2 regions of the Chromobacterium sphagni genome follow, and region 1 is predicted to be linked to the other one. Evidence: predicted binding sites of a transcription regulator. Region 1 holds the regulator's gene; the other holds the start of a gene.
The links. Region 1 encodes FNR, which switches genes on or off when oxygen is low (the NO sensors DNR and NnrR bind a similar motif). Its sites were predicted from a motif close to TTGATNNNNATCAA; they were not measured.

Region 1 (6,291 bases):
GGCCCAGCCATCCGGGCAACATCGGCTCGGCCGCGCGCGCGATGAAAACCATGGGGCTGACCCGCCTCTATCTGGTGGAACCCAAGGTGTTTCCCAGCGACGAAGCCAACGCGCTGGCCTCCGGCGCGGTGGATGTGCTGGAGCGCGCCACCGTGGTGTCCTCGCTGTCTGAGGCGCTGTCCGACGTCACCGTGGCCTGCGCGCTGACCAGCCGCCGCCGCGAGCTGACCACCCCGCTGTCCACCCCGCGCGAAACCACGCCGGAACTGGTGGCGCGCGCGCGCGACGGCGAGCTGGTGGCGCTGGTGTTCGGCAACGAAACCTTCGGCCTATCGATAGAGGAAGTGGAGCAGTGCAACCGCCTGGTCACCATCCCTGGCAATCCGGACTACTTCTCGCTGAACCTGGCGATGGCGGTTCAGGTGATGACCTACGAGCTGTTCAGCCATACCGGCGTCGGCGTGGAATACCTGCGCGCCGACGGTGAAGCCGCCACCCAGGGCGAAGTGGAGGGCCTGTGCGGCCACCTGGAGCAGGCGATGGAGGAGATCGGCTATTTCCGCCGCCGCAACAGCGAGCGGCTGATGCGCCGCATGCGCACCCTGTTCAACCGCTCGGGGCTGCTGCGCGACGAAATCGACATCCTGCGCGGCTTCTTCAAGCAGGTGCAGCGCGCTGCCGACGGCAGCCTGAAACGGGATGAAGACTGAGCCGGATTTCTTCCTGCCCTACGCGCACCCGGCGGTGCGCGATCTCGCCTTTTTGCTGACCTCCCCCTCCCCCTGGCTGTGCGGCGCCGATCTGCCGCCGGAACGGCTGCTGGGTCCGGACGGCGGCGCGCTGCTGCGCCAACTGGACCAGCAGCCGGCGCCCTTGCTGGCCTGGCTGGCCTTCGCCCGCGGCAACAAGCTGGGAAAATATGCAGAAAGACTATTTTCTTTCTGGTTCAGATGGTCGCCACACATACGGATTGCCGCTGAAAACCTCAACGTCATCAACAGCACGCGCCGCACGCTGGGCGAGTTCGACTTCCTGCTGTGGCTGGACGGCGAGCCCTGGCATCTGGAAACCACCAGCAAATTCTATCTGCAGCTGGACGACGATCCCGCTTCGCTGATCGGCCCCAGCCTGCGCGATGCCTGGCGGCTGAAGGCGACCAAACTCGCCACACAGCTGCAACTGAGCCGCCATCCAGCCGCCGCAGCGCTATTGCCCGATGGTTTCGCCGACTGCCGGATAGGCGCGCGCCTGACCGGCTGGTTCTTTTACGCCGCCGGCCGGCCGCTACCACCCCTGCTGGCCCGCGGGCAATTGCGCGGCTGGTACGCGCCGCTGGAACAGGATTGGCCGCAAGCGCAGCCAGGCTCGCGCTGGGCCTGGCTGCCGCGCCTGTCCTGGCTGGCGCCGGCGCTGCTGGACGAAGGCGACATCCAGCAGCAGGCGGCCCTTCGTGCGCGGCTGCAGGCCAGCCAGGCGCCGCAGCTGGTGGCGGAGCTGCAGCCCGCCGCCGGCGGCTTGTGGCAGGAAGTGGCGCGCGGCTTCGTCACCCCCGACGGCTGGCCCGACCCCGCGCGGCTGGCGGAGCTGCAAAGCAATCTGCCGCAGCCATGAAAAAAGGCAGGCCTGATGGCCTGCCTTTTCATTGCGGTGATACGCCCGGCTCAGTGGCCGCTGGCGTGAATGCAGCCGGCGATCAGGTTTTTCAGATCCTCCACCTTCACCAGCTGGATATGCTTGTGGTCGACGGTGATCCAGCCCTGCTGCTGGAACTTGGACAGCGTGCGGCTGACCGTTTCCAGCTTCAGCCCCAGGAAGCTGCCGATTTCCTCGCGGCTCATGCGCAGGATGAAATCGTTGGCGGCGAAGCCGCGGGTCGACAGCCGCTGCGACAGATTCAGCAGGAAGGCGGCGATGCGCTCTTCCGCCTTCATATTGCCCAGCAGCAGCATCACGTTCTGGTCGCGCACGATCTCGCGGCTCATCAGCCGGTAGAAATGGTGCTGCAGGCTGGGGATGTCGCGGCTCAGCGACTCCATGCGGCCGAACGGCAGCTCGCACACCTCGCTGTCCTCCAGCGCGATGGCGTCGCAGCTGTGGTTGTTGGTGGAGATGCCGTCCAGCCCCATCAACTCGCCCGACATCAAAAAGCCGGTCACCTGCTCACGGCCGTCCTGGCTGGCGACGCAGGTCTTGAAGAAACCGGTGCGCACCGCGTACAGCGACTTGAAGCCCTCGCCGCTGCGGAACAAGTATTCGCCGCGCTTCAGGCGGCGGCTCTGGCGGATCACCGTATCCAGCTGGCTCATCTCCTCGCGGTTGAGTCCGACCGGCAGGCACAGCTCGCGCAGGCTGCAGCTGGAGCAGGATATTTTCAGTGTGTGTAGAGCTGTATGGTTTTGTTCAGACATGCTGTGTTTGCTGCAAGCTGGTGAAGCTTGACCCTCGTCAATGCGGAATTCGCAGGTTTTGCGCAAATTTACCAGTCCACCAGAAGTTTTACCATCCGAATACGACATGAAAACCACCCATCCGTTTTCCCCCGCCCATTTCGAGTTCGACAGAGCACTGATCGAACGCCTGGATGGATCGGGTCCAAGATACACGTCATACCCGACTGCGGATCGCTTTACGCCGGGCTTCTCAGCACATGACTACCAGCACAGGCTGCAGCAGCGCCGGATTGGCGCCAACCGCAAACCTTTATCATTGTACGCTCATATACCATTTTGCAACACAGTTTGTTATTACTGCGCCTGTAACAAGATCATCACCAAAAACAAGGGCAAGGCCGACCAGTACCTAGACTACCTGGAGAAGGAGATCCGCTTGGTGGCGGAACAACTGGGCTGTCGGGAAAAAGTGATACAGCTGCACTTTGGCGGCGGCACGCCCACCTTCCTGTCCGACCCGCAGCTGAAACGGCTGATGGCCATGCTAGGCGAGCACTTCGAGTTTCTGAGCGACGGAGAATATTCCATCGAGATCGATCCGCGCAAGGTAAAACGAGAAACCATGTTCAGTTTGGCAGAATATGGCTTCAACCGGATCAGCGTCGGCGTGCAGGATTTCGACCCGGCCGTGCAGCTGGCGGTCAACCGCGTGCAAAGCGAGCAGGAAACCCGGGAGGTGATCGAGGCCGGGCGCGAGGCCGGTATGAAATCGGTCAGCCTGGACCTGATCTACGGCCTGCCGCTGCAAAGCCGCGGCTCCATGCTGCGCACGCTGGAAAAGGCCATCGCCCTCGATCCGGACCGGCTTGCGCTGTACAACTACGCCCACCTGCCGACGGTGTTCATGCCGCAGCGGCGCATCCATGAGGCCGATCTGCCCAGCGCTGGCGCCAAGCTGGACATCCTGCAGAACGCGGTGCAGATGCTGAGCGACGCCGGCTACGTCTTCATCGGCATGGACCACTTCGCCAAACCGGACGACGAACTGGCGGTGGCGCTGCGCCAGGGCCGGCTGCAACGCAACTTCCAGGGTTACTCCACCCATGCCGACTGCGACATGCTGGGCTTCGGCGTATCGTCCATCGGCAAGGTCGGCTCCTGTTACAGCCAGAACGACAAGACACTGGAGGGTTATTACGCCGCGCTGGACCAGAGGCGGCTGCCGGTGGTGCGCGGACTGACGCTGGACAACGACGACGTGCTGCGCCGCACCATCATCCAGGGGCTGATGTGCCGCTTTTCGTTGTCTGTCGAAGCGATCGAAGAGATCCACGGCATCGATTTCGCCCAGTATTTTGCGGCGGAAATGCCACAGATCCGCGATTTCCAGCAACAGGGCCTGTTGTCCTTCGACGGCGACTTCCTGATGGTGGAGCCCAAAGGGCGCTTCCTGATCCGCAACATCGCCATGGTCTTCGACCGCCACCTGCGCGAGCGCAAGACCCACGCCCGCTATTCGCAAACCATCTGACCATTGCCGCCGCCCGAATTGCCGGCGGCGGCGTCTTGCCCCGCTCCACCGCATACACTCCACTCGCACAAGACGGCTTAACGCAAACTGCAAGAATTCCGCTTTGCGCTAAGCAAATTCACTTATACAGTGAACAGCGAGAAACCCCCGTTCGCATGTCTGGAACCAGAACGTTGTAGTCATGGTTGATTCGAAGGAGCCGTTGCATGTCCACCCCCATCGTCAGGCTGATGCAACGCCTGAGCTATCCCCAGCGCTTCGCCCTGATAGGCCTGGTTTTCGCCGCGGCCCTGCTCTATCTGGTGTACGGCCTGTATCACAGCAACCAGGACAATATCGACTCCACCACCAAGGAAAGAGTGGGCGTGGTTTACATGCAGCCGCTGGCCGGCCTTCTGGCCGCGGTCCAGCAGCAGCAGGACTTGGCGGTGCACGCGGCGCTCGGCGACGGACAGGCCAAGAACGCGCTGGCCGCCGGCGCATCGCAGTTGCAGGCGCGGTGGCAGGCGCTGAAAACCGTCAATGAACAACTGGGCGCCGACCTGGCCAGCGGCGATGCCTGGAAGGGCGCCGCGGCGAGCTGGGACAAGCTGCAGGCGCTGGGATCGGCCACGCCGGCGCAACTGATCGCCGGCTACGGCGCGCTCAACGACCAGCTGAACAATCTGATCGGCGTGATCAGCGACAACTCCAACCTGACGCTGGACCCGGACATCGACACCTACTATCTGATGGACGCCGCCACCACCAAGCTGACCAGCGTGCTCATCCATCTGGGCGAAGCCAACGCCATCGCCGCGCTGGCCGAAGCCAACCAGGCGCTGACGCCGGCGCAGCGCGACCGCCTGGTGGAATTGCGCCCGCTGATCGCGGAGGCCGGCGACGGCTTGGGCAGCGACGTCGGCAAGGCCATCGCCTACAACGCCAGCCTGAAAACCGGCCTCAGCGCCCAGGCCGACAAGCTTGCCGCCATCCTGAAAAGCCAGAGCGCCGCGCTGTTCGACGCCGTCGCCGGCAAAAGCGGCGCCGGCGGCCTGAAAGTGGCCGGCCACACCGCGGAAAACGCCCCCGCCATCGCCGACTACATCGCGCTGGAACTCAAGCAACTGGATCAGCTGCTGCAAGCGCGGATAGACCGCACCGCTTGGCAGCGCAACACCTACATCGGCATAGGCATCGCCGCCATGCTGCTGGCCATCTTCCTGTTCCAGCAACTCTATCTGTCCATCACCCTGCAACTGGGCGGAGAGCCGTTCTACGTGCAGCAAGTGGTGGAACAACTGGCCGCCGGCCGGCTGGACACTCAAATCCAGCTGCGCAGGCAGGATAGTCAGAGCCTGCTGGCATCGATACGCCAGATGCGCGACCAGTTGCGCGAAACCGTCGCCCAACTGCTGGATACCTCCAACGAGGTGAACAACGCGGCGGCCCAGATGGCGCAAAGCGCGCGCAGCATCACCACCAGCAGCACCCTGCAGAACGAGGCCGCCTTCAGCATGGCCGCCGCCATCGAGCAACTGAGCGCCAGCCTGACGGTGAGCGCCGAGCAGTCCGAACACGCCAATCAACTGTCGCGCACCGCGGTGGTGCAATCCACCGCCGGCGACAAGGTGATCAGCGCCACCACCACCAGCATGGACGGCATCGTGCGCGACGTATCCTCGGTATCGGAAACCATCAGCGATCTGAGCCGGCAGTCGGAGTCTATCGTCAGCATCGTCGACGTGATCCGCGACGTGGCCGACCAGACCAATCTGCTGGCGCTCAACGCGGCGATAGAGGCGGCGCGCGCCGGCGAGATGGGCCGCGGCTTCGCGGTGGTGGCCGACGAGGTGCGCAAGCTGGCCGAACGCACCGCGCTGTCCACCACCGAGATCAGCAATATCGTCGCCAGGATCCAGAGCACCGCGCAAAAAGGCAGCGAGAGCATGCAGGTGGGCATGCAGGCCATCATGGACGGCCTGCAGCGCAGCCGCGACGCCGGCTCCAGCATGGCGGGGATACGCCATTGCGTGGACGATGTGCTGGGCAGCATCAACCAGATCATGGTGTCCTTGCAAGAGCAGAGCAGCGCCAGCCAGGTGCTGGCGCAGAATGTGGAGCAGGTGTCGCGGATGTCGGAGCAGAACGCCAGCGAGGTCAAGGCCAGCGCCCAGACCGCAGGCGAGTTGCAGGCGATTTCACAGCGGCTGATGGGGCTGGCGAGCCGGTTTACGGTGTAAAGGAAAGCCTAAAGGCCATGCCGCTCACGTAAAACGAAGCCGACGGCATGGCTCACCCAACGCGGGAAAAGCAGTGGATTCCGCTACGCGGAAGATTGTTTTGATGACGGTTCCGCCCGCCGGACGGGCAAGGGAACTGCGCCGCCAG
Region 2 (6,291 bases), 1.4 Mb from region 1:
TCCAGCTTGACCGGGGCGGAGAAGCCGCGCAGCAGCGACGGCACCGGCTCGGCCGGAATGTCGACGAAGGTGAAGCTCTGCTCTGCGGCCTTGACGTTCAGCACGCGCGAAGCGCCCGCTGCCTCGGCCTCGCCCTCCAGGCGCAGCGGCAGGTCCTTGCCGTCGGCGCCCACCAGGCCCAGCGCCAGCGGAATGTGGAACGGCAGCTTGTGCTCCTGCCCCGGCGTGGCCGGGCAGCTTTGCTTGACGGTCAGGGTGTAGCTGCGCTCCACCGGGCTGTAGCTGGAGCTCACGGCCAGGCGCGGCGTGCCGGCCTGGCTGTACCACAGCGCGAACTGCGTCAGATCGGCGTCGTTGGCGTCGGCCATTGCGGCGCGGAAGTCGTCGCAGGTGACGGCATGGCCGTCGTGGCGCTTGAAGTACAGGTCCATGCCCTTGCGGAAGCCGTCGCGGCCCAGCAGGGTTTCGTACATCCGCACCACTTCCGCGCCCTTCTCGTACACGGTCATGGTGTAGAAGTTGTTCATCTCGATATAGCTGTCCGGGCGGATCGGGTGCGCGGTCGGGCCGGCGTCCTCCGGAAACTGGCTGGCGCGCAGACCTTTGACGTCCTCGATGCGCTTGACCGCGCGGCTGTTCATGTCGGCGCCGAATTCCTGATCGCGGTAGACGGTCAGGCCTTCCTTCAGACTCAGCTGGAACCAGTCGCGGCAGGTGACGCGGTTGCCGGTCCAGTTGTGGAAGTATTCGTGGCCGATCACCCGCTCGATGCCTTCGAAGTCGGTGTCGGTGGCGGTGTCCTGCCGCGCCAGCACATACTTGGTGTTGAAAATGTTGAGGCCCTTGTTCTCCATCGCGCCCATATTGAAGTCGCCGACCGCCACGATCATGTAGATGTCGAGGTCGTACTCCAGGCCAAAGCGCTCCTCGTCCCACTTCATCGAGTGCTTGACCGACTCCATCGCGTGCAGGGTCTTGTCCTGATCCGCAGGTTCGGTCCAGATTTCCAGTTGAACCTCGCGGCCGCGCATGGTGGTGAACTTGTCCTTCAAGGCCACCAGCTTGCCCGCCACCAGCGCGAACAGATAGGCCGGCTTGCGATACGGGTCCACCCATTTAACCCAGTGGCGCTTCTTGTCCACCATGCCTTCGCCTACCTTGTTGCCGTTGGACAGCAGCACCGGGTACTTCTGCCTGTCGGCCTTGATGGTGGTGGTGAACTTGGCCATCACGTCCGGACGGTCGAGATAGTAGGTGATCTTGCGGAAGCCTTCCGGCTCGCACTGGGTGAACAGGTTGCCGCTGGAAGCGTACAGCCCCATCAGGCTGGTATTGGCCGCAGGATCCAGCTCGGTCTCGATTTCCAGGATGAAGCTATCCGGCGCGCTGCGCACGGTCAGCACGTCGTCGGCCAGGCCGTAGCGGCTGTCGTCCAGACGGTCGCCGTCCAGCGTGACGCTCAGCAGCCGGGCGCTTCCCTCCAGCGTCAGATCGGCGGCCTGCGACTGGCCGTTGCGGGTGATCACTAGCCGCGAATGCACGCGGGTGGCGCTGTCCTCGATATCGAACACCAGATCGACGCGGTCGATCAGAAAGGCCGGAGCCTGATAGTCCTTGCGATACTTCACTTCTGGCTGCTGGGCCATGAAACCTCCTTTGGGCCGGCGTCCCCGCCGGTCTCTTTGATAGACCTTGCGGCGCCGGCCATGGCGCCGCATGCGTTTATTCTTGATTCCGGCCTCAGCGGCCGGCGATCCACTTGCCGCCTTGCGGCTGCAGCTTGAGGCGGCAGGTATCGGCATCGGCAGCCTGCAGCGTCAGCTCCAGCGTCAACAGCTCGTCGCGGCGGAAGGCGTGCAACTTCACCTTGTCGCCGGCGGCGTAGCGCGCCAGCTGCTTGTCCAGGTCATGCGCGCGCAGCCGGTCCAGCGCCACCACCACGTCGCCGCCGGACAGGCCGGCCTTCTGCGCGGCGCCGCCGTCGAACACCTGCGTCAGCTTGACGCCGGAAGCGTCCGCAACGGTTTTGGCGCCCAGGCTCAGCGGCGCCGGCTTGCCGGCGAAGGCGTCCACCACGCCGCCGCGGTCGGACGCGCCCTGCCCGGCTTCAAATTTCAACTCCACGCCCTGGCTTTGCAGCAACTCGGCCAGCGGCAGCTCCTGGGTGGAGCGCAGCGCCAGGTCGAAGAAGGGTTTGAGCTTGAGGCCGGTGGTCTCGATGGCGATCTTTTCCCACTCATCCTCTTCCAGACCCTTGCCGTCGGCCAGCCATTTGGCCCACAGCGCGCGCATCACGTCGTCCAGCGACTGTTTGCCCTCGCTGTCGCGGCGGATCAGCAAGTCCAGCGCCAGCGCCGCCAGCGAGCCCTTGGTGTAATAGCTGACGATGCTGTTGGGGCTGTTCTCGTCCTGGCGGTAGTACTTGGTCCAGGCTTCGAAGCTGGATTGCTCCAGCGTCTGCTTCAGTCTACCCGCGCCGCGTTGCACGCCGGTGATGGTTTCCGCCAGCAGGCCCAGGTAGCGCTTCTCGTCTATCAGGCCGCTGCGCACCAGCGCCAGGTCGTCGTAATAGGAGGTGATGCCCTCGAACGCCCACAGCAGGCGGGTATGGCCCTCCTGATTCAGGTCGTACGGCGCGAACGCCGCCGGCTTCATCCGCTTGACGTTCCAGCTGTGGAAGTATTCGTGGCTGATCAGGCCCAGCAGCTTCAGATAGCCGTCGCTGATCTCGGCGACGCCCGCCGCCGGCAGGTCGTCGCGGTTGGCCACCAGGGCGGTGGACGCGCGGTGCTCCAGCCCGCCGTAGACATCCTTGCCAACGAACAGCATGAACACGTAATGGTCGAACGGCGCCGGTTTGCCGAACATTTCGATCTGGTATTCGCAGATTTTCCTGGTGTCTTCGGCCAGACGCTTGAGATCGCCCTGGAAACGGCCGGAGACGACGAAATCGTGCGGCACGCCGCAAGCCTTGAAGCTGACCTTTTGGAAATCGCCCAGTTCCACCGGATGGTCTATCAGCTCGTCGTAGCAGGACGCCTGGTAGCGGCCGAAGCCGGACTTCTTCTTGACGTCCGCGGCGGGCAGGCTGGTGGCCACTTTCCAATCCGCATAAGACTTTCCTTCCGGCGCGTGGATGTCGACGCTGCAGACGTCGTTCTCGTAGCCCTCTGCCGCCAGGAACACGCTGGTGCCGTTGAAGAAGCCGCGCTCGCCGTCCAGATAGGCGCCGCGCACCGACAAATCATAGGCATACACCTGGTAGCTGAGCGTCAAGTCGCCTTTGACCGGCGCCGCCTGCCAGCGGTTTTTCGCCAGCTGCCGCACCTCCACCGGCTTGCCGGCCGAGCTGGCGGACAAGTTGATGATGTGCTTGGAGAACTCGCGGATCATATAACTGCCGGGAATCCACGTCGGCAAAAAAAACACCTGGCCGTTCTTGGCCGGGTGTGTCACGGTGAGGCTGACTTCAAATACATGCGCCTCCGGCGAAACGGGGAGCAGCGAATAATGCACGGGTAGGGACTGGGTCATGATCGGCCTGCAAGCGTTGCAAAACTTGATGATTCTAGCATTACCGCGGATTTCGCGGCGTCACTTGTGCCGCATTGATCCATATCAAGGAGCGTTGCCGATAGGCCAATACAATTGCATGAGTGGCAACATGAACTGTTCGCGTTGCTACCCTTGAAGTATCGCAAGTAAAGACATGCAGGAACCGATCCATGCCGGCTATGCAACTGGCTCGCAAATGGCAATTGATTTAGAATAACGGCATTGTTCGAGTGGAAATTTGGTGCTGTCGGAAAGGCTGGCGAAATGCTAATACAGACATCAAAGCCTATCAGTACAGGTCAAGCACCTGGTTCAACTTCTAATAGATCGGTTCCCCGCGGCTTGCTACCTGATTCTGCAGATTGGGATGCAAAAAGAAAGTTCAAGCCGCCATGGTTTGTCATGTTCTGAGTTAGCAACCTTGGAGAAAACCTTAAATGGAAACGCAATCCACTTATAACTATAAGGTGGTGCGCCAATTTGCCATCATGACCGTTGTTTGGGGCATAGTCGGCATGTTGGTGGGCGTCATCATTGCGGCCCAGCTGGTATGGCCCGAGCTCAATTTCGGGCCGTGGTTCCACTTTGGCCGTCTGCGCCCGCTGCACACCAACGCAGTCATCTTCGCCTTTGGCGGCTGCGGCCTGTTCGCCACTTCCTATTATGTAGTGCAGCGCACCTGTAACGTCCGCCTGATTTCCGACAAGCTGGCAGCCTTCACCTTCTGGGCCTGGCAGCTGGTCATCGTGCTAGCCGCCATCACCCTGCCGCTGGGCTTCACCTTCGGCAAGGAGTACGCCGAGCTGGAATGGCCGATCAAGCTGCTGATCGCCGTCACCTGGGTGGTGTACGCAATCGTGTTTTTCGGCACCATCGCCATCCGCAAGGTCAAGCACATCTATGTGGCAAACTGGTTCTACGGTGCCTTCATCCTGGCGGTGGCGCTGTTGCACATCGTCAACTCCGCTTTCGTGCCGGTGACGCTGTGGAAATCCTACTCGGTCTACTCCGGCGCCGTCGACGCCATGGTGCAATGGTGGTACGGCCACAACGCCGTGGGCTTCTTCCTGACCGCCGCCTTCCTCGGCATGATGTACTACTTCGTTCCCAAGCAGGCAGGCCGTCCGGTGTATTCCTACCGCCTGTCCGTGGTGCACTTCTGGGCGCTGATCTTCACCTATATGTGGGCTGGCCCGCACCACCTGCATTACACCGCCCTGCCGGACTGGACCCAATCGGTCGGCATGGTGTTCTCCCTGGTGCTGCTGGCGCCGTCTTGGGGCGGCATGATCAACGGCATCATGACGTTGTCCGGCGCATGGCACAAACTGCGCACCGACCCGGTGCTGAAGTTCCTGGTGGTGTCGCTGTCGTTCTACGGCATGTCCACCTTTGAAGGTCCGATGATGTCGATCAAGACCGTCAACGCGCTGTCCCACTACACCGACTGGACCATAGGCCACGTGCACTCCGGCGCGCTGGGCTGGGTGGGCTTCATCACCATCGGCTCCATGTACTACCTGATCCCGCGCCTGTTCGGCCGCGACACCATGCACAGCGTCAAGCTGATCGAGGCGCACTTCTGGCTGGCCACCGTCGGCGTGGTGCTGTACATCGCCGCGCTGTGGATCTCCGGCGTCACCCAGGGCCTGATGTGGCGCGCTCTGAACCCGGACGGCACGCTGACCTACGCCTTCGTCGAAGCGGTGAAAGCCACCTATCCCTACCACTTCGTGCGCTTCATCGGCGGCGCCCTGTACCTGTCCGGCATGTTGCTTATGGCCTACAACACCTTCCGCACCGTATCCTCCGGCCGCGCGGTGGACGCCAAGATTCCGGCCATTTCCGCACAAGCGCACTGAGGGGGCGAAAGACACAATCATGGACAAAATCCAGAAACTGATAGAAGAACACGTGGGCTGGCTGATCGTGCTCACCCTGCTGGTGGTGAGCGTGGCCGGCCTGGTGGAAATCCTGCCACTGGCCTTCCAGAAATCGGTCACCGAGCCGGTTGCCGGCGTCAAGCCCTACACCGCGCTGCAGCTGGCCGGCCGCGACATCTACGTGCGCGAAGGCTGCTACAACTGCCACTCGCAGATGATCCGCCCGTTCCGCGCTGAAACCGAACGCTACGGCCATTACTCGGTAGCCGGCGAATCGGTGTACGACCACCCGTTCCAATGGGGCTCCAAGCGCACCGGCCCCGACCTCGCCCGAGTCGGCGGCCGCTACTCCGACGAATGGCACCGCGTGCACCTGACCAATCCGCGCGACGTGGTGCCGGAATCGAACATGCCCGCCTTCCCGTGGCTGGCCAAGAACCTGGTCGACGCCGATGTGATGCCGCTGAAGATGGAAGCGCTGCGCAAGGTGGGCGTGCCGTACAGCGATAAGGAAATCGCCGAGGCCAAGGCCCAAATCGAAGGCAAATCCGAAATGGATGCGCTGGTCGCTTACCTGCAAGGCCTGGGCCTTGCGCTGAAGAATGTGCGCTGAGCCATGGACTGGGTTACGTTAGGACGTTCGCTGTTCACCGTGGTCTGCTTCGCGTTCTTCATCGTGGTGCTGATCATCGCCTACAGCAAACGCTCCAAAGGCCGCTATGAGGAGGCAGCCAACCTGCCTTTCCTTGACGACGACAAGGTGCAGGAAGCCGGAAAAGAGCAGGCTTCCAACGGAGCAAGAAAATGAATCAATACCTGAGTGACTTCTGGAGCATCTGGATTTCCGTGATCG

Region 2: a site for FNR is predicted at 3,609-3,622, ahead of BI347_RS11810 (M61 family metallopeptidase). Genes of this name have one in related genera too.

What each region holds. Positions count from the first base shown of each region.
Region 1 covers NZ_MKCS01000001.1:1,135,475-1,141,765, reverse strand. The annotation lists gene BI347_RS05450 (RNA methyltransferase) at 1-710, shown strand, start outside; gene BI347_RS05445 (DUF1853 family protein) at 700-1,611, shown strand; gene fnr (fumarate/nitrate reduction transcriptional regulator Fnr) at 1,662-2,408, opposite strand; gene hemN (oxygen-independent coproporphyrinogen III oxidase) at 2,515-3,921, shown strand; gene BI347_RS05430 (methyl-accepting chemotaxis protein) at 4,128-6,143, shown strand.
Region 2 covers NZ_MKCS01000001.1:2,498,989-2,505,279, reverse strand. The annotation lists gene pepN (aminopeptidase N) at 1-1,646, opposite strand, end outside; gene BI347_RS11810 (M61 family metallopeptidase) at 1,741-3,534, opposite strand; gene ccoN (cytochrome-c oxidase, cbb3-type subunit I) at 3,993-5,417, shown strand; gene ccoO (cytochrome-c oxidase, cbb3-type subunit II) at 5,437-6,051, shown strand; gene BI347_RS11795 (cbb3-type cytochrome oxidase subunit 3) at 6,055-6,246, shown strand; gene ccoP (cytochrome-c oxidase, cbb3-type subunit III) at 6,243-6,291, shown strand, end outside.